Regions from separate parts of the Pseudomonas onubensis genome, predicted to be linked through region 3. Evidence: predicted binding sites of a transcription regulator. Region 3 holds the regulator's gene; each other region holds the start of a gene.
The links. The regulator sigma-54, encoded in region 3, starts transcription at its own class of promoters, with help from an activator protein. The targets are predictions, from matches to a motif close to ANTGGCATNNANNTTGCTNT.

Region 1 (7,144 bases), on a different contig from region 3:
GGCGTCTGAGTGGTCGCCAGATAATCTTCTACAGTGAACTCAAGAAAGCCTTGAGTGACGCCGATAAGGAGATCAGGCAAGGTGACATTATCGGCGCGAGCCGTGGTGCCTGAGCCCAAGGCAAGCAGCGCCATCGTGACGCAGAGCAATCTGCGGTAGCGTGGGATGCGTCGGGAAACTGTCGTTTTAAGGTTCATAAACCAATAAATAGCAAAGCTCGTGCCGTTTAGCGTTGGGTGAGCGTCGTTGCCCTTGTAGGTATAGCCAAAGGTTTTAGCGTAGGAGTCAAGGCATGGCAGGAGTAATGGACTCAGTAAACCAGCGCACACAGCTGGTCGGGCAGAATCGCCTGGAACTGTTGCTTTTTCGCCTGGACGGCAAGCAGCTGTACGGCATCAATGTGTTTAAAGTGCGGGAAGTGCTGCAGTGTCCCAAGCTGACCATATTGCCCAAATCCAGCCCGGTGGTCTGCGGCGTGGCGAATATCCGAGGCGCGACCATCCCGATTCTTGACCTGGCCATGGCCACCGGTTCAGCAGGTTTGCAGGACCGCGAAAACCCTTTTGTGATCATCACCGAATACAACACCAAGACCCAGGGTTTCCTGGTGCGCTCGGTGGAGCGCATCGTCAATATGAACTGGGAAGAGATCCATCCACCGCCCAAGGGCACCGGACGCGATCATTACCTCACGGCGGTGACGCGGGTGGATAACCAGCTGGTCGAAATCATCGACGTGGAGAAAATCCTAGCCGAAGTTGCACCCACCTCGGAAACCATCTCGGTTGGCGTGGTAGACGCCGAAACCGCGCACAAAGCGGTGTCGCTGCGCGTGCTGACGGTGGACGACTCTTCGGTGGCGCGCAAGCAAGTCAGCCGCTGCCTGCAAACGGTCGGCGTGGAAGTGGTGGCCCTGAACGATGGTCGCCAGGCTTTGGATTACCTGCGCAAGCTGGTGGACGAAGGCAAGAAGCCGGAAGAAGAGTTCCTGATGATGATCTCCGACATTGAAATGCCGGAAATGGATGGCTACACCCTCACGGCCGAGATACGTAACGACCCACGCATGCAAAAATTGCATATCATCCTGCATACTTCATTGTCGGGTGTTTTCAATCAGGCGATGGTCAAGAAAGTCGGTGCCGATGACTTCCTGGCCAAATTCCGCCCTGATGACCTGGCATCCCGGGTAGTTGACCGGATCAAGGCAGCAGATCACGGCTAGGGGGCATTCCCCTGGCGGTCACACGATTTAAGAGGCGGTATCATTGTCTACGGGTAATTTGGATTTCGAACAGTTCCGGGTCTTCCTGGAAAAAGCCTGTGGCATATTGCTCGGTGAAAACAAGCAGTACCTGGTATCCAGCCGTCTCAACAAACTGATGGAACAACAGGGCATCAAGTCCCTGGGTGAGTTGGTCCAGCGCATCCAGGGCCAGCCACGCAGCGGGCTCAAGGAAATGGTGGTGGATGCCATGACCACCAACGAAACCCTGTGGTTTCGTGATACCTACCCGTTTGAGGTGCTCAAGAACAAGGTGCTGCCGGAGGCCATCAAGGCCAGCCCCGGTCAGCGTTTGCGCATCTGGTCGGCCGCCTGTTCGTCGGGGCAGGAACCGTACTCGATCTCGATGTCCATCGATGAGTTCGAGCGCACGAACATGGGCCAATTGAAGGCCGGCGCACAAATTGTCGCCACCGACTTGTCCGGCACCATGCTCACCAACTGCAAGACCGGCGAGTACGACAGCCTGGCCCTGGGCCGTGGTTTGTCCCAGGAACGCCTGCAACGTTTTTTCGACCCCAAAGGGGCAGGGCGCTGGGCAGTCAAGGCGCCGATCAAGAGCCGGGTGGAATTTCGCTCGTTCAACCTGCTCGACAGCTATGCCAGCCTTGGCAAGTTCGACATGGTGTTCTGCCGCAATGTGTTGATCTACTTCTCGGCAGAGGTGAAGAAAGACATCCTGTTGCGCATTCACGGCACGCTCAAGCGTGGTGGCTACCTGTTTCTTGGGGCGTCCGAAGCGCTCAACGGGCTACCGGATCATTACCAGATGGTGCAGTGCAGTCCTGGCATCATTTATCAGGCCAAGTGATGGTGGTTTGAGCATGAAAAACGGGAAGCCCCGTAAAGGCTTCCCGTTTTTTTTTGCGCGCCGTGCGCCAGTTTTTTGCGGGCGGTGGTCAGGGCCTGGGTTTCATGCGGATAATGCCCAGGAATAGAAGATTGTTACTGCTGGGGATATTCTCATTGAAAATACCCAAACTCATATGGCCGGTACTATCTGCGGTAAATGTCCCGGTTCCGGTCTGTGTTGATGCGTTGGTTATGTTTTGTACGTTGTTGCCGATTTGTCTGCCGTTAACCCTCAGGTGCAGCGTCGAGCCATCTCCAGCGGCTGTACCACCCCGGACCTCAAAGCTGACATCGTAGATGCGCCCTGGGGTGACCGATACGGTGTTGGTGATGATGTGAGCCTCGCTTACGTTGCTGCTGGGCAGGTCAACGACCACGCTGCCGTTGACGACGTGCAGCTTCCCGCCTGCATAAACTGTTGGAGGTACCCAGCCTTGGAGCGTGCCATCGGCGAAATCCCACACTGTGACAGTAGGCACCACGATGCCGCCTGCGTCGATGGACACGGTTGCGTCCGGTGCGGGGTAGGACATGCCACGCTGGAAGCGCGTCAGTAACTGAACATTTTTGCCTGAGTTGGGAACAACAACGTTTTTTGGAAAGTAAATCTTGAGTGATGGGGCGTCAGTACCCACTTCGAAGCTTAGATTGTATGAGCCGCCGACGACACTGCTGATCATGTTCACATTTACAAAGTCCCGGCGCTGGACTGCGAAATCACAGATCAATTCAACGACGTCACCCACGATCTGGCTGGTATCGAGGTTTGGAATGGGTTGTGTTCTGTCTTGCAGGACGAATCTGAGGGGGGGAATAGTCAGCATGGTGCGCCTCTGCTTTATGCATGTAGGGGGTCACCCGATGAGGCACGCAAAGACGTAGGCGCAACAACTGTCAGAAATGACAGTGCAGACGAACGGTCGAAGTATCCGCAGCGCTGGGGTAGCCAGTTGAATGATTGCCTCCGGGCGAGAAAGCGGCAATCGCCGTTGCCGCTTTACTGGCGCCACGCGGAAGGCCATTGCCGCTTTTCTGGCATTGCCGCCGGCAAACCTTGCGCAACCCCTTGAATTACGGGGCTTGAGAGAATTGGCATGCGCCTTGCTATAACCCAGTTACGAATAGCAGGTCAGCCTAAAGGTTTCCACCATGAGCATCAGCTTCGATAAAGCGCTCGGTATCCACGAACAAGCCTTGGGCTTCCGCGCCCAGCGTGCCGAAGTTCTGGCCAACAACATTGCCAACGCCGACACCCCGAACTACAAGGCTCGGGACCTGGACTTCTCCGCCGTGCTCGCCGCGCAGCAGGACAAGACCAAAAACGGCACCTTCGCCTTGAACATGACCAATAGCCGTCATATCGAAGCGCAAGGCCTGGGCAATGGTGACGAGTCGCTGCTGTATCGCACGCCGATGCAGCCGTCGATCGACCAGAACACCGTCGACGCCCAGCTGGAGCAATCGGCCTATGCCGAGAACTCGGTGAACTTTCAGGCCAGCTTCACCCTGCTAAACAGCAAATTCAAAGGGCTGATGTCAGCCCTGCGTGGAGAGTAAGCCATGTCCCTCGCCAGTGTTTTTAATATTGCCGGCAGTGGCATGAGCGCGCAGACCACGCGCTTGAACACCGTCGCCAGTAACATCGCCAACGCCGAGACCGTGTCCTCGAGCATTGACCAGACTTACCGTGCCCGTCACCCAGTGTTCGCCACCATGTTTCAGGGCGGCCAGGCCGGCCAGAGCGGCAGTGGCGACTCGCTGTTCCAGAACCAGGACGCCGCAGGCCAGGGTGTGCAGGTGCTCGGCGTGGTCGAAGACCAGAGCAACCTCGAAGCCCGCTACGAGCCCAACCACCCCGCCGCGAACGAAAAGGGTTACGTGTACTACCCCAACGTCAACGTGGTCGAGGAAATGGCCGACATGATTTCCGCCAGCCGCTCGTTCCAGACCAACGCGGAAATGATGAACACCGCCAAAACCATGATGCAGAAGGTCCTGACCCTGGGTCAGTGATAAGGGGCGCCAAATAATGGCCATTGTTGATACCACTTCTACAACTAACACGGCGGTTCAGGACCTGTTCAACTCCAAGGTCAAGACCGCCACAGACAACAGCGGCCTTGATGGTGCTGCCAAGGCGGCCACGGGCAACCAGGCGTTGGGCAAGGATGCGTTCCTGCAACTGCTGGTGACCCAGCTGAAAAACCAGAACCCGCTGTCGCCTCAGGACAACGGCGCGTTCGTGGCCCAGTTGGCACAGTTCAGCAGCCTGGAAGGCATCAACACCCTGAATGACTCGGTGAATGCGATCTCCAGCAACTTCAGCTCCTCGCAGGCGCTGCAGGCGTCTTCGCTGGTCGGGCGTTCGATCATCACCCAGACCGACAAGGCCATGGTTGATACCAGCAAGAGCATGACTGGCTCGGTGGCAGTGACGGCAGCGACGGGCAACGTCTCGGTGAAAATCACCGACAAAGACGGCAACGTGGTACGCACCATTGACATGGGTGCCCAAAGCGCCGGTGATTCCAGCTTTATCTGGGATGGCAAGAACGACAAAGGTGAAGTCGCCCCCGCCGGCACTTATACCTTCGCAGCCAGCACCAAGAATGACAAAGGCGACTCGGTTGCCTTGTTGACGTCGCTGCCGGCAACGGTCACCAGCGTGACGCTGAGCAAGACCGGCGGCGAAATGCTGCTCAACCTTGCTGGCGGCATGGGCAGCGTCAAGCTGTCGCAAATCCAGACTATCGGTACATAGAGCCGGCTAAATACGGCAGAAGGAGAGAAACATGTCTTTTAACATCGGCCTTAGCGGCCTCTATGCGGCCAACAAACAACTGGACGTAACCGGCAACAACATTGCCAACGTTGCGACCACGGGTTTCAAATCGTCCCGCGCGGAGTTTTCCGACATCTACGCGGCGTCCAAACTGGGCACTGGCCAGAACAGTGTCGGCAGTGGCGTGAACCTGGCGGCGGTGTCCCAGCAGTTCACCCAGGGTGACGTCAACAACACCGGCGGCCTGCTGGACATGGCGATCCAGGGCGGCGGCTTCTTCGTGCAGAAGGGCAGCGACGGTTCGCTGGAATATACCCGCAGCGGCACCTTCCGTTCGGACAAAGACGGTTACATCACCAACAACACCGGCACCTCGCGTCTGCAAGGCTACGCAGCGGACGCTGACGGCAACATCATCAAAGGCGCGCTGACCGACCTGCAATTGAACCTGTCGAACCTGCCGCCCAAGGCCTCCACCAAAGTGGATTCCACCAGTAACCTGAACTCGTCGTCGCCGGTAATCGACCAGGCGGCCCACCCGTTCGATCCAACCGAATCCAGCTCGTTCAGCACCCAGTACAACACCACGCTGTACGACACCCAGGGCAACGCGCACCCGATGGTGCAGTACCTGGTCAAAACCGACTCCAACACCTGGAAGTCCTACACCCTGATCGACGGCCGCAACCCTGACGGCTCGGCACCGACCGGCACCGGCTCGACGCCACCAGTGGCATCGACGTTGAGCTTTGACGGCTCGGGCAAACTTACCGGGATTGTTACCGGCACCACTTCCAGCACCACCTTGCAGCTTAGCGGCTGGGTGCCGGGCACAGTGACCAATGGTGTGTGGACCAAAAACGGCGCGAATGCCAACCCTGGTGGCATCGCCATCAACATGGGCAACATCACCCAGTACAACTCGGCCACTTACCGTAACCCGCCGGTCACCGATGGCTACGCCACCGGCCAGATCACCGGCCTGAACATCGACGGTAACGGCGTGCTGTTCGCCACTTTCAGCAACCAGCAGAGCAAGGCCATTGGTCAGCTCTCCCTGGCCAGCTTCAACAACGAACAAGGCCTGCAACCGGCGGGTGGCACCACCTGGAAAGAGACCTTCGCCTCAGGCCAGCCGGGTTACGACGCACCGCAATCCGGTACCTTGGGTTCTATCGTGTCCAAGTCCCTGGAAAACTCCAACGTTAACCTGACCAACGAGCTGGTGGACCTGATCAAGGCCCAGAGTAACTACCAGGCGAACGCCAAGACCATCTCTACCCAGAGCACCATCATGCAGACCATCATTCAGATGACCTGATGCAGTTGGCCTGACACTGCTGCGAACAAAAGCCCCTCACGCGAGGGGCTTTTTTTGCGTGTTATTTGGCCGGAAACAATTCCGACTTTGCGCGCGATTGCCAGCCGACAGGCTTTTGTTGGAACCGACCACGCCGTTCTCTCCACTTATCGGGCTTAAAGGTATTGGATATTACAGGGGCTGGGTATGTGGAGTTCGTCGGTGTCTGGCCATGGGGCTGGAGGTGTGCGTTATGACGTGGGTGGTGGGGGGCAGAACCTGTGGGGCGTAAGCCTTTCAGAGCAAAAAAAAGATGACGTAGAAGCCGATAAAACAACCGTCGCCCAGATGCTCAAAGAGCTGGATGAGGCCGAAAAGGGCCACAAAAACCAAACTGCCCAGGACTTGCGGGACAAACTCAACGAAAAGCGCAAAGCGCTGGGGGACGAGAAGTTCAAGGAGATCCTTGAGCAACTGAAGAAGGACGCGTCTACCGATTTGCTCGCATTGTTGAAGAGGCTGTTTCCGGATTTATTTGCGGATGAGCCGTCTCCAGCGCCTGCTCCAGCTCCTCGACCGTCACCAGGTGGTGGTGGTGGTGGTGGTGGTGGTGGTGGTGGTGGTGGTGCCAGGGTAAATCCGAAGGATTTCGGCGGTAGCGAACCCATGAGTAATCTGCCGATTACCGAGGGCTCCAGGCATTTTAACTACCAGCCGGATGCAAGCAACCCAGGTAAAAAGCCGGACAATATCTGGAGTGGCTTCAGCCAGGGCCCTGACGGCAATTGTGTCACCGTGTCGGCGATAAAGGGTGCAATGATGAAGTTTGGTCAAAAACCTACCGACGTCTTCAAGGAGGTGAGTGAGACGCCAGAGGGTTACCACGTGAAAATGCGAGACGGTTTCGAGCTTGATTTAACCAAGG
Region 2 (7,144 bases), on a different contig from region 3:
ATTGCTCGCCTGCAAATTCTTTCTATGTCCGCACCACTTAGGTTTTCGAATAATTCTATAATTTCGGGTATGTCGACTTCAAATTGCCTACGGACTCCGCGTAGCTTAAGCTTAAGAATTTTTGTTATTGTTTCTTTGTTGGGTAGTCCAAACTCTATCGAATCATCAAATCTGCGCCATATAGCAGAGTCAAGTATGTGCTCATGGTTGGTAGCTGCTACGATTATGCTTTTTCCGTCATAGGAATCGATCATTTGTAGCACTGCATTTACTACTCTGCGTAGCTCCCCGTGATCGGAGTTGTCACTGCGCTCTTTGCCTAAAGCATCAAACTCATCAAAAAGTACTATCAGTGGCGTCGAGCTAATATAGTCGAATATCTTGCGCAAGTTTGTAGCGGTTTCGCCAAGATACGATGAGACTAGTGTGTCTAGACGAACTACTGCAAGCGGCATGTCTAATTCGAATGCGATGATTTCCGCTGTTAGAGTTTTTCCGCATCCCGGAGGGCCAAAAAATATCACTTTGTTAGAAGGCTGCATTCCGTATGATCTAAGTACATCACTACGGCGATGTTCTTCTAAAAATTCTTCGATCATGCCGATCTTGTTTTTTGGTAAAACAAGCTCATCCAGCGATCGTTTAGGCGTGCTGATATCAAGTAACGGTAGGCCGCGCTCTTTGTCTACCGGAACAGGCCCGATAAGTCGTGAACTCGACGGGAGCACCATCGGTGATGAGCTGGAATACAGTATTTTTTCCAGATCATTGGCTAATAAATGATGTTGTTTCTGCCTTTCTTCTTCAATAATGGCTTCAGAAGCACGGTGGAAGTCATCCTTGTTTCCTGCAGTTCCAGCTTTTATGAGCTGTCTGAGTATTTTCCCGCTTGCCATGTTTTCACCCAATTGTCGAATTGGTTGAGCCGTCTGGAATGGACGGTTATGTTTTCTTCAACCAATCTAGACGAGTCGCAAGACTCGTCTATTGAATATTTCTAATAGTGATGAGTCTGACACAGGATCGCAGCCATTGTCCCTAGGACCCGATCAGATACCTGTAAACAATTATTCTAGCTGGTATGGCCGCCGCCGCCGCCGCCAGATCCATTTCCACCAGGTAGGCGCTTGGGGCTTCCCGGGGCTTTCTGGCGAAGGAAGCATGTGCGGCACATCTTGCAACTTGATCCATGCTTGATTATTCCAGTGCAGAAGACTGAGGGACATTTGAGGCCATTTTATTAGGCTGAGTGCTGGACGCTCATAGCAGGCAGTTGTTTTTGCGTCCCTTAGGGCAGGGATCACATCATGGGTCAACCATTCACGAAGGCTTCGATATTCAGGACAGTAGTGGTAAACCAGCAGCGCATAGATGCCGGATTCGCTGATCAGTAGCGTCCGTTCAACGGCACCATGATGGAGCACCTTGCGGTACTGACGTTGATCCGGATCAAGCTTACGCAACGCTCGCTCATCCAAATAAAGCCTCAGCAACCGACCCAAATCACGTGCGCTGAACCAAGCTTGGTTCTCCAACAAAAGCGCATGAAGGTGCAGATTGTGCCGCGTAAACACATGAGGAATGAGGTGATCGTCTTCCATGGTGCAGTACCCATATTCGCTTGAGAGGACTGCCGTTTACCGTCGCCAAACGATAAGGGTGGCAGCTGCGTGCGGGTTGGCGAGCCGGTGCAAGCGAATACCGGCAGACCCTGAGGTCTCCCACACGCAGCCGCCATAAAACGAGCCGGGGCTAATGCCCGGTATCGGATGGTGGACGCTGTGCGTCGCAAGCTTTCCGGGTCGCCAAACCCAGCGCTGAATGTTCAGCAGCGAGCAGCCTAAAGAGATGGGGCGTGGCGATGCTATCGGAAAGCGTCAGCGCATGTCGTAGGAAGATTCCTGAAGATATTCGCTGGAAGACGATAGCAGGAAGGCCATTGCAGCCTTCCCATCAGTTTCAAAAAATCTGTTTATTCAGCAGCAGGTGGCGCCAACCGCGCTTCCAGCTCTGCCACCTTCGCTTCCAGGCTCTCCAGCCGCGCACGGGTGCGGGCCAGTACGACCATTTGGCTGTCAAACTCTTCCCGGCTCACCAGGTCGAGTTTGCTGAAGCCGCTTTGCAGCAAGGCCTTGAACTGGCTTTCGATTTCGTTGCGGGGCAGCGGGGTTTCGCCGCTGAACAGGCGAGAGGCGTGGCCGCTCAGGGCGTCGAGGAGGTCTTTGGGCGCGAGCATGGGAAATATTCCGGAAAACTGTTGGCCGGCAGTGTATCACGCAGCGTCTATAGTCTTTTTCACGGCCGCGAGCGCACGCTTTTCGCGCAGGGGGTCGGGCGGCTACGCACTGTTTTTGTGCGCATTGGCGCCGCCAAAACGCCCCGCAGGTGGGCATAAGTGGGCAAAGGCCTGATTTCAGTGATTTTTACGGAGCTGGCAAGGTTTCTGCTTAGACGATCATGACCCATGCACTGATGCAGTCGCTGTGACGAATGCAGTGCGCCGACGGATCAGGGGTACAGGTTTCGTCACCAGTGGTTCGCTGGCGTCGCAACGGCAAATGCCGAGGCGACGACGCGTTACAAAGCCAGGCACTGCGCTTAGACTTGAGACGGGTTTGTTTTCCTGGGGCAAGTCCACCAATTCGGGAGAGAGTTTTCATGAAGCTAGTCACTGCCATCATCAAGCCGTTCAAGTTGGACGATGTACGCGAGTCACTGTCCGAGATCGGCGTGCAGGGCATTACCGTTACTGAGGTCAAAGGCTTCGGTCGGCAGAAGGGTCACACCGAGCTGTATCGCGGCGCGGAATACGTGGTCGATTTCCTGCCAAAGGTGAAGATTGATGTCGCCATTGACGACAAGGATCTTGACCGGGTTATCGAGGCGATAACCAAGGCGGCCAACACCGGCAAGATCGGTGACGGCAAGATCTTCGTGGTCAATCTGGAACAGGCTATTCGCATCCGTACCGGCGAAACCGATACCGACGCAATCTAAGCCGCCAAACCCCCAACGCCCCAGGAGAAAACAATATGACTCTGCGTAAGTTCGCAGGGCTAGGAGCCCTGTTGTCCCTCGTAATGCCGGCCCTGGCATTGGCGGCGGACCCAGCCCCCGCTCCAGTCCTCAATTCCGGCGACACGGCGTGGATGCTCACATCCACCGCGCTGGTACTGTTCATGACCATTCCGGGCCTGGCGCTGTTCTACGGCGGCATGGTTCGCTCCAAAAACATTCTTTCCGTGATGATGCAGTGCTTCGCCATCACCGGTTTGATCACCATCCTGTGGTTCGTTTACGGCTACAGCATGGCGTTCGACACCACCGGTATGGAAGCAGGCGTCGTCAACCTCAACTCGTTCGTGGGCGGCCTGTCCAAACTGTTCCTGTCGGGCGTAACCCCGGCGAGCATCACCGGCCCTGCGGCGCTGTTCCCTGAGGCGGTGTTCGTCACCTTCCAGATGACCTTCGCGATCATTACCCCTGCGCTGATCGTCGGTGCGTTCGCCGAGCGTATGAAGTTCTCCGCGATGCTGATCTTCATGGGCGTCTGGTTCACCCTGGTCTACGCGCCGATTGCCCACATGGTGTGGGGCGGTCCGGGCTCGTTGCTGGGCGACTGGGGCGTGCTGGACTTCGCCGGCGGCACCGTGGTGCACATCAACGCCGGTGTGGCTGGCCTGGTGGCGTGCCTGGTACTTGGCAAGCGCAAAGGCTTCCCGACCACGCCAATGGCGCCGCACAACCTGGGTTACACCCTGGTCGGTGCAGCCATGCTGTGGGTGGGCTGGTTCGGCTTCAACGCCGGCTCCGCTGCGGCGGCCAACGGCACTGCCGGCATGGCGATGCTGGTGACTCAAATTGCTACCGCTGCTGCCGCACTGGGCTGGATGTTCGCCGAGTGGGTCACCCACGGCAAGCCAAGCGCACTGGGCATTGCCTCAGGCGTAGTCGCCGGCCTGGTTGCAATTACTCCGGCTGCCGGCACCGTGGGCCCGATGGGCGCGCTGATCATCGGCCTGGCGGCGGGCGTGGTGTGCTTCTTCTGCGCCACTACCCTGAAACGCAAACTGGGCTACGACGACTCCCTGGACGCCTTCGGCGTGCACGGTATCGGCGGTATCCTCGGCGCGATCCTCACCGGCGTGTTCGCTGCGCCTTCGCTGGGCGGCTTCAACGCGGCCACCACTGACATCGCGGCGCAAGTCTGGATCCAGTGCAAAGGCGTGGGCTTTACCGTGATCTACACGGCCATCGTGACCTTCATCATCCTCAAGGTGCTGGACATGGTGATGGGCCTGCGGGTAACCGAAGAAGAAGAGGCTGTGGGCCTCGACCTGGCGCAACACAACGAACGCGGCTACAACTTGTAAGTACGCGAAAAAAAGATGCCCGGCTTGCCGGGCATTTTTTTGTCTGAGGTTTGTCTGTGGCTAAAGGCGGATGGGTTTTTTGCCGAGTTTGTGATGGGATCCACACGGCACTTTTGAGGGTGCGAAAGTCTTACATGCATGTAGGCGTATTCGACACTTTGTTTTTTCCCAGACCGCGCTAGAATGCGCGCCGATGGGCGGAGAACTGTATGTGGCAACAGACCCTGATTACCCTGCGGGCCAAGCCCCGGGGCTTTCACCTGGTAACGGATGAGTTGCTTGCCGGCCTGCCTGAATTGAAGGCGTGTCGCGTAGGCCTGTTGCATTTGTGGCTGCAGCACACCTCGGCCTCGTTGACCATCAACGAGAATGCCGACCCGGCGGTTCGCCGTGACTTCGAGCGTTTTTTCAACTCGCTGGTGCCGCAAGGGCGTGCAGGGTTCGAACACAACGACGAAGGTCCGGATGATCTGCCGGCGCACTTCAAGGCCAGTCTGCTGGGGTGCCAGCTGAGTTTGCCGGTCAAGGCCGGCCGCTTGGCGATAGGGACCTGGCAAGGTGTTTATCTGGGCGAGCACCGAGATCTCGGCGGTGCTCGTAAAGTCCTCGCCACGTTGCACGGTGACGGGGCATAAGCCACTGGAAACCCAGTGGATGTGATTTTTTTCCGGCGGCCTCGACAGAGGATGAAGCTGGGCTATAACTAATCTGCTTTTCGCAAGTCATGAGGTAGAACATGAGCGACGATGATCTGGAAAACGACGACCTTGAAGTAGGCGACGACGACGAAACCGAAGAAGGTCTTGAGGCGGCTGCCGAAGACGTGGCTGACGACGACGGTGGCGACGATGCACCGGTCCCGGCAGCCAAGGGCAAGGCCAAGGCTGCGGTGTCGGTTGACGAACTGCCGAGCGTTGAAGCCAAGAACAAAGAGCGCGATGCGCTGGCCCGTGCGATGGAAGAATTCCTAGCTAAAGGCGGCAAAGTGCAGGAAGTCGAGGCCAACGTGGTGGCAGACCCACCGAAGAAGCCGGATAACAAGTACGGCAGCCGACCTATCTGAGGTCAGCAGCCCGCTTGTAAGAAAAAGCCCGCCGTCGCTGCGGGCTTTTTCATGCCTGAAACAAATTCCTAAAATTCACTACATAGCCCTGTGGGAGCAGGCAAGCCAGCTCCTACATTGATTCCTCAGCGTGACTGCCAGCTACGCAGCAGCTCCGGCAATTCCGTCAGGTTGCGAATCTCGGCATCCGGCTGCTTATCCGCTTCCCACGCCTTGCCCGTCGGGTTGAACCACACTGCGCGAAGCCCGGCCTGCTGCGCCCCGGCGATGTCATCGCCAGGATGATCGCCAACATGCACGGCCTGACTTGCATCCACGCCACCGCGTTGCAAGGCTTCCTGAAACAGCCGCGCATCCGGTTTGGCGATGCCGATATCCTCGGCGCGCAGGGCAAAGTGGAAGTAATCCGCCAGCCCTACGCGTTGCACATCGGCATTGCCGTTGGTGATCACGCCCAGCAGGAAGTGCTGGCGCAGCGCCTGTAGCATGGGCTCCGCTTCCGGGAACGGGGTGAGCTGGTGACGGGCGAGAATAAACGCCTCGTAGCACACGTCTGCCATCTGCGTGGCCTCAGGCTGTGGGTAACCGGCCTCTTCAAACGCGTGCATCAGGACCTTATGGCGCAGGATGCTGATGCGATATTTAAGCTCGGGATGGTGCTCCAACACCTGTTGGCGAAGGCTGGCGAAATGCTCCAGAGGCAAGTCGCCCACCTTGGAGGCGTTAACCGCCAGCCATTCGCGCATCGACGCCTCGGCGTTGATGATGACGGGTACGTTGTCCCAGAGCGTGTCGTCCAGGTCGAAGGTGATCAGCTTGATACTCATGAGTCGCCGCCCTTGATGCGTTTGGCCCGTGGATGGGCGCTGTCGTATACCGTCGCCAGGTGCTGGAAGTCGAGGTGGGTATAGATCTGCGTGGTCTTGATATCGGAGTGGCCGAGCAGCTCCTGTACGGCACGCAGGTCCTGGGACGACTCCAGCATATGGCTGGCAAAAGAATGTCGCAGCATGTGTGGGTGCAGGTTTTGCCCCAGCTCGCGTTCGCCGGCCGCCTTGACCCGCAGCTGAATCGCCCGCGGCCCCAGGCGTCGGCCTTGCTGGCTGACAAACACCGCATCGTCGGCCGGGTTGGTCAACAGGCGCAGCGGCAACCACAGCTGCAAGGCTTCGCGGGCCTTCCTGCCCACCGGCAGCACACGGGTTTTGCTGCCTTTGCCGAGCACTTGCACGAGACCGTCCGCCAAGTCCAATTGATCCAGATTCAGGCCGGTCACCTCCGACAGGCGCAGGCCTGAGGAATAGAACAGCTCCAGAATCGCCTGGTCACGATGGGCCAGGAAGTCGTCCTCAACGGCGCCGTCCAGCAATTGCAGGGCGCGGTCGGTGTCGAGAGTCTTGGGCAGGCGCCGCTCGCCCTTGGGCGGCGACAGGCCATTGGCCGGGTCGTGGTCGCACAGGCCTTCGCGGTTGAGGTAGTGATAGAGGCCGCGTACCGCCGAGAGCAGGCGCGACAGGCTGCGCGAAGACTGGCCCGCCTGGTGCAGGCGCGCGATCAGGCTGCGCAGGCTCTGGATATCCAGGGCCTTCCAGCTGCTGATCTGTTGTTTTTCGCAGTACGCCAGGACCTTGTTCAAGTCCCGTCGATAGGCTTCCAGGGTGTGAGGCGACACCTGGCGCTCGTTGCGCAGGTGAGCGCAATAAGCGTC
Region 3 (7,144 bases):
TCGCCCGGAATACATCAACGCCTTTTATAGCGTGATCAACTGGCCGGAAGTCGCCGCACGCTACCAGGCCGCCCTGGCCTGATATTCAACCTATAACAAGATCTAAGGCCGACTATGGGCACTGAAACACTGGCGATCAGCAGCGGGCGAATGTTTCGTTATGCGTTTGGCTCGCTGTTGCTGTTGGCAGGGACTGCATTGCTGGTGGCCCATGGGCTGGCCTGGCTAAACCTTGAACCGCGTATCCTGCGCGCCTTGCAGGGCGGCGCTATCTGCGCGCTCGGCACGGCACTGGGCGCGGTGCCCGTGCTGGTCATACGCCGCATGCCGGTAGCGCTGAGCGATACCTTGCTGGGCTTTGGTGCCGGGGTAATGCTGGCGGCGACGGCGTTTTCGTTGATCGTGCCCGGTATTGCGGCCGCTGAGGGCCTTGGGCTTTCGCCTTGGGGTGCCAGTGGGTTGATCAGCTTCGGCATCATGCTCGGTGCATTCGGGTTGTATCTGGTTGACCGCAAGGTTTCCGGCGCGAGCCCGGAGATGCTGGTGGGCACGCCGGATAAACCGGTCATTCCGCCGCGTATCTGGCTGTTTGTCTTCGCCATCATTGCCCACAACATTCCGGAAGGCATGGCGGTGGGCGTTTCCGCCGGTGGCGGCATGCCGGACGCCGACAGCCTGGCCATGGGCATTGCCTTGCAGGATGTGCCGGAAGGTTTAGTGATTGCACTGGTGCTGGCTGGGGCAGGCATGTCGCGGGTCAAGGCGTTCTTGATCGGCGCCGCGTCAGGCTTGGTCGAGCCGGTGTTTGCCGTGCTGTGTGCGTGGTTGGTGAGCCTGGCTGAGGTTCTATTGCCGCTGGGGCTCGCGCTGGCGGCGGGTGCGATGTTGTTGGTGGTGACTCACGAAGTGATCCCGGAATCGCGCCGCAATGGTCACGAAAAGCTTGCCAGCCTGGGGCTGTGCATCGGGTTTTGCTTGATGATGGTGATGGATACTGCATTAGGGTGAGGCCATTGCAGCCTCACACCTGTCTCAAAGGGTGGGTTTACTCACCCTCGTCAAAGTAGTTATTGATCAACTTGACCAGAGCGTCCATCGCTTCCTGCTCTTGTTCGCCTTCCGTCTTCAAGTGAATCCTGGTGCCCTTGCCCGCAGCCAGCATCATCATGGCCATGATGCTTTTGCCGTCGACCATCGACTCTGGTGTGCGCCCGGCGCGGATCTGGCAGGGGAACTGCCCGGCAACACCGACGAATTTAGCCGAGGCGCGGGCGTGCAGGCCCAGCTTGTTGATGATTTCAATTTCCAGAGCGGGCATCGCGGGGGTGTTCCTTTCAGCTAAGGTCGCGGTGGCGAACCTGGACGTTCTTGAGGGTTTGTTGCAGCACCTGGCCCAGGCGTTCGGTCAGGTAGACGGAGCGATGGTGGCCGCCGGTGCAGCCGATGGCAATGGTGACATAAGCCCGATTACTTGCGGCAAAGCGCGGTAACCATTTGAGCAGGTAGCTGGAGATATCCTGGAACATTTCCTCGACATCCGGTTGCGCAGCCAGGTACTCGACCACCGGCTGGTCCAAGCCAGACTGATCACGCAGTTCAGGTTTCCAGTAAGGGTTGGGCAGGCAGCGCACGTCGAACACCAGGTCGGCATCCACCGGCATCCCACGCTTGAACCCAAACGACTCAACCAGAAAGGCCGTGCCGGGTTCCGGCTGGTTCAGCAGGCGCAGCTTGATAGCATCGCGTAACTGATACAGGTTCAAGCCGGTGGTGTTGATCTTGAGGTCAGCGAGGTCAATGATCGGCCCCAGCAGCGTGGTCTCGTCCTCGATGGCTTCGGCCAGAGAGCGATGGGGGCTACTGAGGGGGTGACGTCGACGGGTTTCGGAGAAGCGCTTGAGCAGCGTCTCCTCGTCGGCATCCAGGTACAGCACATCGCAATGAATATGCTTGGCGCGCACTTCCTCAAGCAGCTGTGGGAAGCGCTCAAGATGGCTGGGCAGGTTGCGGGCGTCAATCGAGACGGCCACCAGTGGCTGCGCCAGTTCAGTGTGGATCAGGGCGCGTTCGGCCAATTCCGGCAGCAGGCCCGCCGGCAGGTTGTCGATGCAGTAGAAACCGTTGTCCTCAAGGACGTTGAGGGCGGTGCTTTTACCCGAGCCGGAGCGGCCGCTGACGATGATCAAACGCATGATTACTGCCCGCTTTGCTCATCGAGTACAACCTGATAAAGCGCCTCGTTGCTGCTGGCGCTGCGCAGTTTGTCGCGTACTTCCTTGCGGTCGAGCATGCTGGCTATCTGCCGAAGCAGTTCCAGGTGCGCATCGGTGGCGGCTTGCGGGACCAGCAGAACGAACAGCAGGTCAACCGGGGCGCCGTCGATGGCGTCGAAATCGATTTTCTCCTGCAGGTGCAATAGCGCACTGACGGGAGACGTGCAGCCTTCAAGGCGGCAGTGAGGAATGGCGATGCCGTTGCCAAAACCGGTGGAGCCCAGTTTTTCACGGTCAATCAGGGCCTTGAACACGACTTGCTCATCCAGCTCAGGCACTTCACGGCTGATCAGGTTGGCGATGTGTTCGAGGGCTTTTTTCTTACTGCCGCCCGGCGCGTTCACGAGGGAACGGCCGGGGGTCAGGATGGTTTCAAGTTGGATCATGGGGGAGAGTTAACGACCTGTACCTTGCATCAGGTGCAGATTCTTTTCCTTATGCTTTATGAGTTGGCGGTCCAGCTTGTCGTAGAGCGAGTCAATCGCCGCATACATGTCTTCATGCTCGGCATTGGCGACGAGCTTCGCATTCGGTACATGCAGGGTGGCCTCGATTTTCTGCTTGAGCTTATCGACCTCCATGATGACCTGCACGTTGGTGATCTTGTCAAAATGCCCCGCAAGCTTGTTCAGCTTACTCTCGGTGTACTCACGCAGGGGCTTGGTGACTTCCAGCTGGTGTCCACTGATGTTGACTTGCATACAGCTTCTCCTTCGTTGCCAGTGCATAAAGCGACAGGCAAAAGCGCCTGCCACTGGAACGCTATGGCCCGCCCGTCACATCAAACGCTTACGCTCGCTGGAAGGCGCGATCCCGAGGGACTCGCGGTACTTGGCGACGGTTCGACGGGCGACCTGAATGCCTTGTGCCTCCAGTAAACCAGCGATCTTACTGTCACTCAATGGCTTTTTCTGATTTTCCGCCGCAACCAGTTTTTTGATGATCGCGCGGATCGCCGTGGACGAGCATTCGCCGCCTTCGGAGGTGCTGACGTGGCTGGAGAAAAAGTATTTCAGTTCATAAATACCCCGTGGGGTATGCATGAATTTCTGTGTGGTCACGCGGGAAATCGTCGATTCATGCATGCCCACAGCCTCGGCAATGTCATGCAGAACCAGTGGTTTCATCGCCTCATCGCCATATTCCAGGAAGCCGCGCTGGTGCTCGACGATCTGGGTGGCCACTTTCATCAGGGTTTCGTTGCGGCTTTGCAGGCTCTTGATGAACCAGCGCGCTTCCTGCAATTGGTTACGCATGAAGGTGTTGTCGGCGCTGGTGTCGGCGCGGCGCACAAAGCCTGCGTATTGCGGGTTGACCCGCAGGCGTGGCACCGACTCCTGGTTCAACTCCACCAGCCAGCGCTCGTTATCTTTGCGCACGATCACGTCCGGAACGACATATTCGGCTTCGCTGGACTCGATCTGCGAGCCCGGACGCGGGTTGAGGCTCTGCACCAGCTCGATGACCTGGCGCAGGTCGTCTTCCTTGAGCTTCATGCGGCGCATCAACTGGCTGTAGTCGCGGCTGCCCAGCAGGTCGATGTAGTCGGTGACCAGGCGCTGGGCCTCGGCGAGCCAAGGGGTCTTGGCCGGCAGCTGGCGCAGTTGCAGCAACAGGCATTCGCTCAAGGTACGAGCGCCAATGCCGGCAGGCTCGAACTGTTGGATGCGATGCAGGACGGCTTCGATTTCGTCCAGCTCGATGTCCAGTTCCGGGTCGAAGGCTTCCAGAATTTCGTCGAGCGTCTCGTCCAGGTAGCCCTGATTGTTGATGCAGTCGATCAGGGTCACGGCGATCAGGCGATCGGTGTCGGACATCGGCGCCAGGTTCAGTTGCCACAGCAAATGGCTCTGCAGGCTCTCACCGGCGGACGTGCGGGTGGTGAAGTCCCACTCGTCATCGTCATTGCTGGGCAGGCTGCTGGCGCTGGTCTGGTAGACGTCTTCCCAGGCGGTGTCGACAGGAAGCTCGTTGGGGATGCGTTCGTTCCATTCGCCTTCCTCAAGGTTATCCACCGTAGGGGCGGTTTCCTGATAGGAGGGTTCCTGCACGTCGGCGTTGGGTTTTTGCTCGATGTTATCGGCCAGCGGGTCTGCATTATCGAAGTCGTCGCCTTCTTCCTGGCGTTCGAGCATCGGATTGGACTCCAGGGCCTCCTGGATTTCCTGTTGCAGGTCCAGGGTCGACAATTGGAGCAGGCGGATGGCCTGTTGCAGCTGCGGTGTCATCGTCAGCTGCTGGCCCATTCTCAGGACTAGCGATGGTTTCATGGCAGGGGCTTAACACCTTATTCGCCGGCGCAATGCGCCATCCACGACAGGGCGCGTGAGCGCCAAACATAAGCAAATTATATGCCTGATATCAGGGGCTTTGCCTAGAGCGCGGTAACAATAAAAAAACTGAGGTTTTTATTGACTTGCGCGCGCCCCGGGCAATGGCCTGATACCACCGTGTTTACAGGCGGAACTCGTGACCCAGGTACACTTCCTTCACCAGTTCATTGGCCAGGATAGTTGCGGAGTCACCTTCTGCAATCAGTTGTCCATCATTGACGATATAGGCGGTCTCGCAGATATCGAGGGTCTCACGCACGTTGTGGTCGGTGATCAGTACACCGATACCCTTGGCCTTGAGGTGATGGATGATCTGCTTGATATCGCCGACCGAGATCGGGTCGACACCGGCAAAAGGTTCGTCCAGCAGGATGAACTTCGGCGCGGTGGCCAGGGCGCGGGCGATTTCCACACGGCGACGCTCACCACCGGACAAGCTCATGCCGAGGTTGTCGCGAATGTGGTTGATATGGAACTCCTGCAGCAGGCTTTCCAGCTCTTTGCGACGGCCGTCACGGTCGAGTTCCTTGCGGGTCTCGAGGATCGCCATGATGTTGTCCGACACCGACAGTTTGCGGAAGATCGACGCTTCCTGGGGAAGATAGCCGATACCTGCGCGTGCACGACCGTGCATCGGCTGGTGGCTTACGTCCAGGTCGTCAATCAATACACGGCCCTGATCCGCCTGGACCAGGCCAACAATCATATAGAAGCAGGTGGTCTTGCCGGCGCCGTTGGGGCCGAGCAAGCCGACGATCTGGCCGCTGTCGATCGACAGGCTGACGTCGCGTACGACCTGACGGCTTTTATAAGCTTTGGCCAGATGCTGGGCTTTCAGGGTTGCCATTAGTTCGTCTTCTTCGCAGCGGGTTTCGGCGCAGGGGCGGCAGCGTCTTTCTGCTTCGGCTGGATAACCATGTCGATGCGCGGCTTCGGCGTGCCGATTTTTGTACCATTGGCGCGACCGGCGGTAGCGATCTGCTTGACGGTGTCGTAGGTGATTTTTTCACCTTCGGTGGTGTTGCCGTCGGTGCTGACAACCCGTGCCTGGTCAATCAGGATAATGCGGTTCTGCTGGGCGTGATACTGGATGGTCCTGCCGTAGCCTTTCATCGGTGCTGGGTCAGCAGCCGCCTGCTTCTGTTCGAAGTAAGCCAGGTTGCCCACCGAAGTCACCACGTCGATGTCGCCAGCCGCGGTGCGAGTCAGGGTTACCGTGTTGCCGGTAATCTTCATCGAGCCCTGGGTGATGATCACGCCGCCGGTGTAGGTCGCGACGCCTTGTTTGTCATCCAGCTGCGCATCGTCAGCCGAAATATGGATCGGTTGCTGGCTATCGTTCGGCAGAGCCCAGGCGCTCACGCTTCCCAGTGCTGCGCCCAGACCGAGCAAAATAGGGAGGGTTTTAACGAGCCTCATACTGTCCTCTTACGTTCGATAGCAGGTGTATCCTGCTTTCTTTCAAATACGCTTTCATTCCCTTGCCAGTCGATACACCGCCAGCGCCGTCAATTCTAACGTCTTGCTCGGTCTGCGCATATTGCTGTTGTGGGAAAACGGTCATGCGACTGCTGGTGATGATGGTGTCACGCTTCTGTTCATCGGTGCGCGCGACGCGTACCGAGTCGATCAATTCAACCTGGGTGCCGTCTGCGTTGACCTCGCCACGTTTGCTGGTGACGTGCCACGGAAAGTCGGTGCCACGGAACAGGTTCAGGTCCGGGTTGGTCAGCAGGCTGACGTCGGAGGCTTTGACGTGTTCCACCTTGTCGGAGGTCATCTCGTATTGGACCTTGCCGTCAGGCATGAACTGCACCGTATAGGCATTGGTGGCGAAATTGTCGATCAGGCCCTCGTCAACCTGTGCTACAGGCTTGTCGAGAAAGCGCTCCGGGCTGATATTCCAGTAGCCCACCGCCAGGAACAGCGCGGCGATGACCCCGAATAACAGGAAGTTGCGAATCTTTTTGCTCAGCATAAAACGCTCTATAAGTAGGCGGCGTGGGCCGCTTCAAGACTGCCCTGGGCACGCAGGATCAATTCGCAGAACTCGCGGGCGGCACCTTCGCCGCCACGTGCGGCAGTGATGCCATGGGCGTGTTCACGAACAAATGCCGCCGCATTGGCGACGGCCATGCCCAGGCCGACTCGGCGAATGACCGGCAGGTCAGGCAGATCATCACCCAGGTACGCAACTTGCTCATAGCTTAGGTTGAGTTGGCCAAGAAGCTCGTCCAGAACCACCAGTTTATCCTCACGGCCTTGATACAGGTAAGGAATCCCCAGGTTTTGTGCGCGGCGTTCCACAACCGGTGTCTTTCGACCACTGATAATCGCCGTTTGCACACCAGCGGCCATCAACATTTTGATGCCCTGGCCGTCGAGGGTGTTGAAAGTCTTGAATTCGCTGCCATCTTCGAGGAAGTACAGACGGCCATCGGTCAGCACGCCGTCGACGTCAAAAATCGCCAGTTTGATGTTTTTACCGCGTTGCAGCAGGTCGCCGGTCATTTACATCACTCCCGCACGCAGCAAGTC

Region 1: the regulator sigma-54 is predicted to act here: its motif matches at 3,226-3,245, upstream of flgB (flagellar basal body rod protein FlgB).
Region 2: the regulator sigma-54 is predicted to act here: its motif matches at 2,431-2,450, upstream of glnK (P-II family nitrogen regulator).

What each region holds. Positions count from the first base shown of each region.
Region 1 covers NZ_CBFHAZ010000013.1:34,088-41,231, forward strand. Annotated here, with positions in the region: gene flgA (flagellar basal body P-ring formation chaperone FlgA) at 1-197, opposite strand, end outside; gene ACTD9P_RS07125 (chemotaxis protein CheV) at 293-1,225, shown strand; gene cheR (protein-glutamate O-methyltransferase CheR) at 1,269-2,096, shown strand; gene ACTD9P_RS07135 (hypothetical protein) at 2,185-2,961, opposite strand; gene flgB (flagellar basal body rod protein FlgB) at 3,287-3,694, shown strand; gene flgC (flagellar basal body rod protein FlgC) at 3,698-4,150, shown strand; gene flgD (flagellar hook assembly protein FlgD) at 4,167-4,898, shown strand; gene flgE (flagellar hook protein FlgE) at 4,930-6,240, shown strand; gene ACTD9P_RS07160 (hypothetical protein) at 6,427-7,144, shown strand, end outside.
Region 2 covers NZ_CBFHAZ010000003.1:118,827-125,970, reverse strand. Annotated here, with positions in the region: gene ACTD9P_RS02345 (AAA family ATPase) at 1-896, opposite strand, end outside; gene ACTD9P_RS02340 (BRO-N domain-containing protein) at 1,068-1,601, opposite strand; gene ACTD9P_RS02335 (accessory factor UbiK family protein) at 1,973-2,236, opposite strand; gene glnK (P-II family nitrogen regulator) at 2,659-2,997, shown strand; gene ACTD9P_RS02325 (ammonium transporter) at 3,033-4,373, shown strand; gene ACTD9P_RS02320 (secondary thiamine-phosphate synthase enzyme YjbQ) at 4,583-5,008, shown strand; gene sutA (dormancy-specific transcriptional regulator SutA) at 5,110-5,436, shown strand; gene ACTD9P_RS02310 (HAD family hydrolase) at 5,562-6,263, opposite strand; gene xerC (tyrosine recombinase XerC) at 6,260-7,144, opposite strand, start outside.
Region 3 covers NZ_CBFHAZ010000034.1:9,369-16,512, reverse strand. Annotated here, with positions in the region: gene ACTD9P_RS13765 (superoxide dismutase) at 1-82, shown strand, start outside; gene ACTD9P_RS13760 (ZIP family metal transporter) at 115-1,008, shown strand; gene ACTD9P_RS13755 (HPr family phosphocarrier protein) at 1,046-1,318, opposite strand; gene rapZ (RNase adapter RapZ) at 1,335-2,192, opposite strand; gene ptsN (PTS IIA-like nitrogen regulatory protein PtsN) at 2,195-2,659, opposite strand; gene hpf (ribosome hibernation-promoting factor, HPF/YfiA family) at 2,669-2,974, opposite strand; gene ACTD9P_RS13735 (RNA polymerase factor sigma-54) at 3,050-4,543, opposite strand; gene lptB (LPS export ABC transporter ATP-binding protein) at 4,728-5,453, opposite strand; gene lptA (lipopolysaccharide transport periplasmic protein LptA) at 5,453-6,025, opposite strand; gene lptC (LPS export ABC transporter periplasmic protein LptC) at 6,012-6,584, opposite strand; gene ACTD9P_RS13715 (KdsC family phosphatase) at 6,593-7,117, opposite strand; gene ACTD9P_RS13710 (KpsF/GutQ family sugar-phosphate isomerase) at 7,118-7,144, opposite strand, start outside.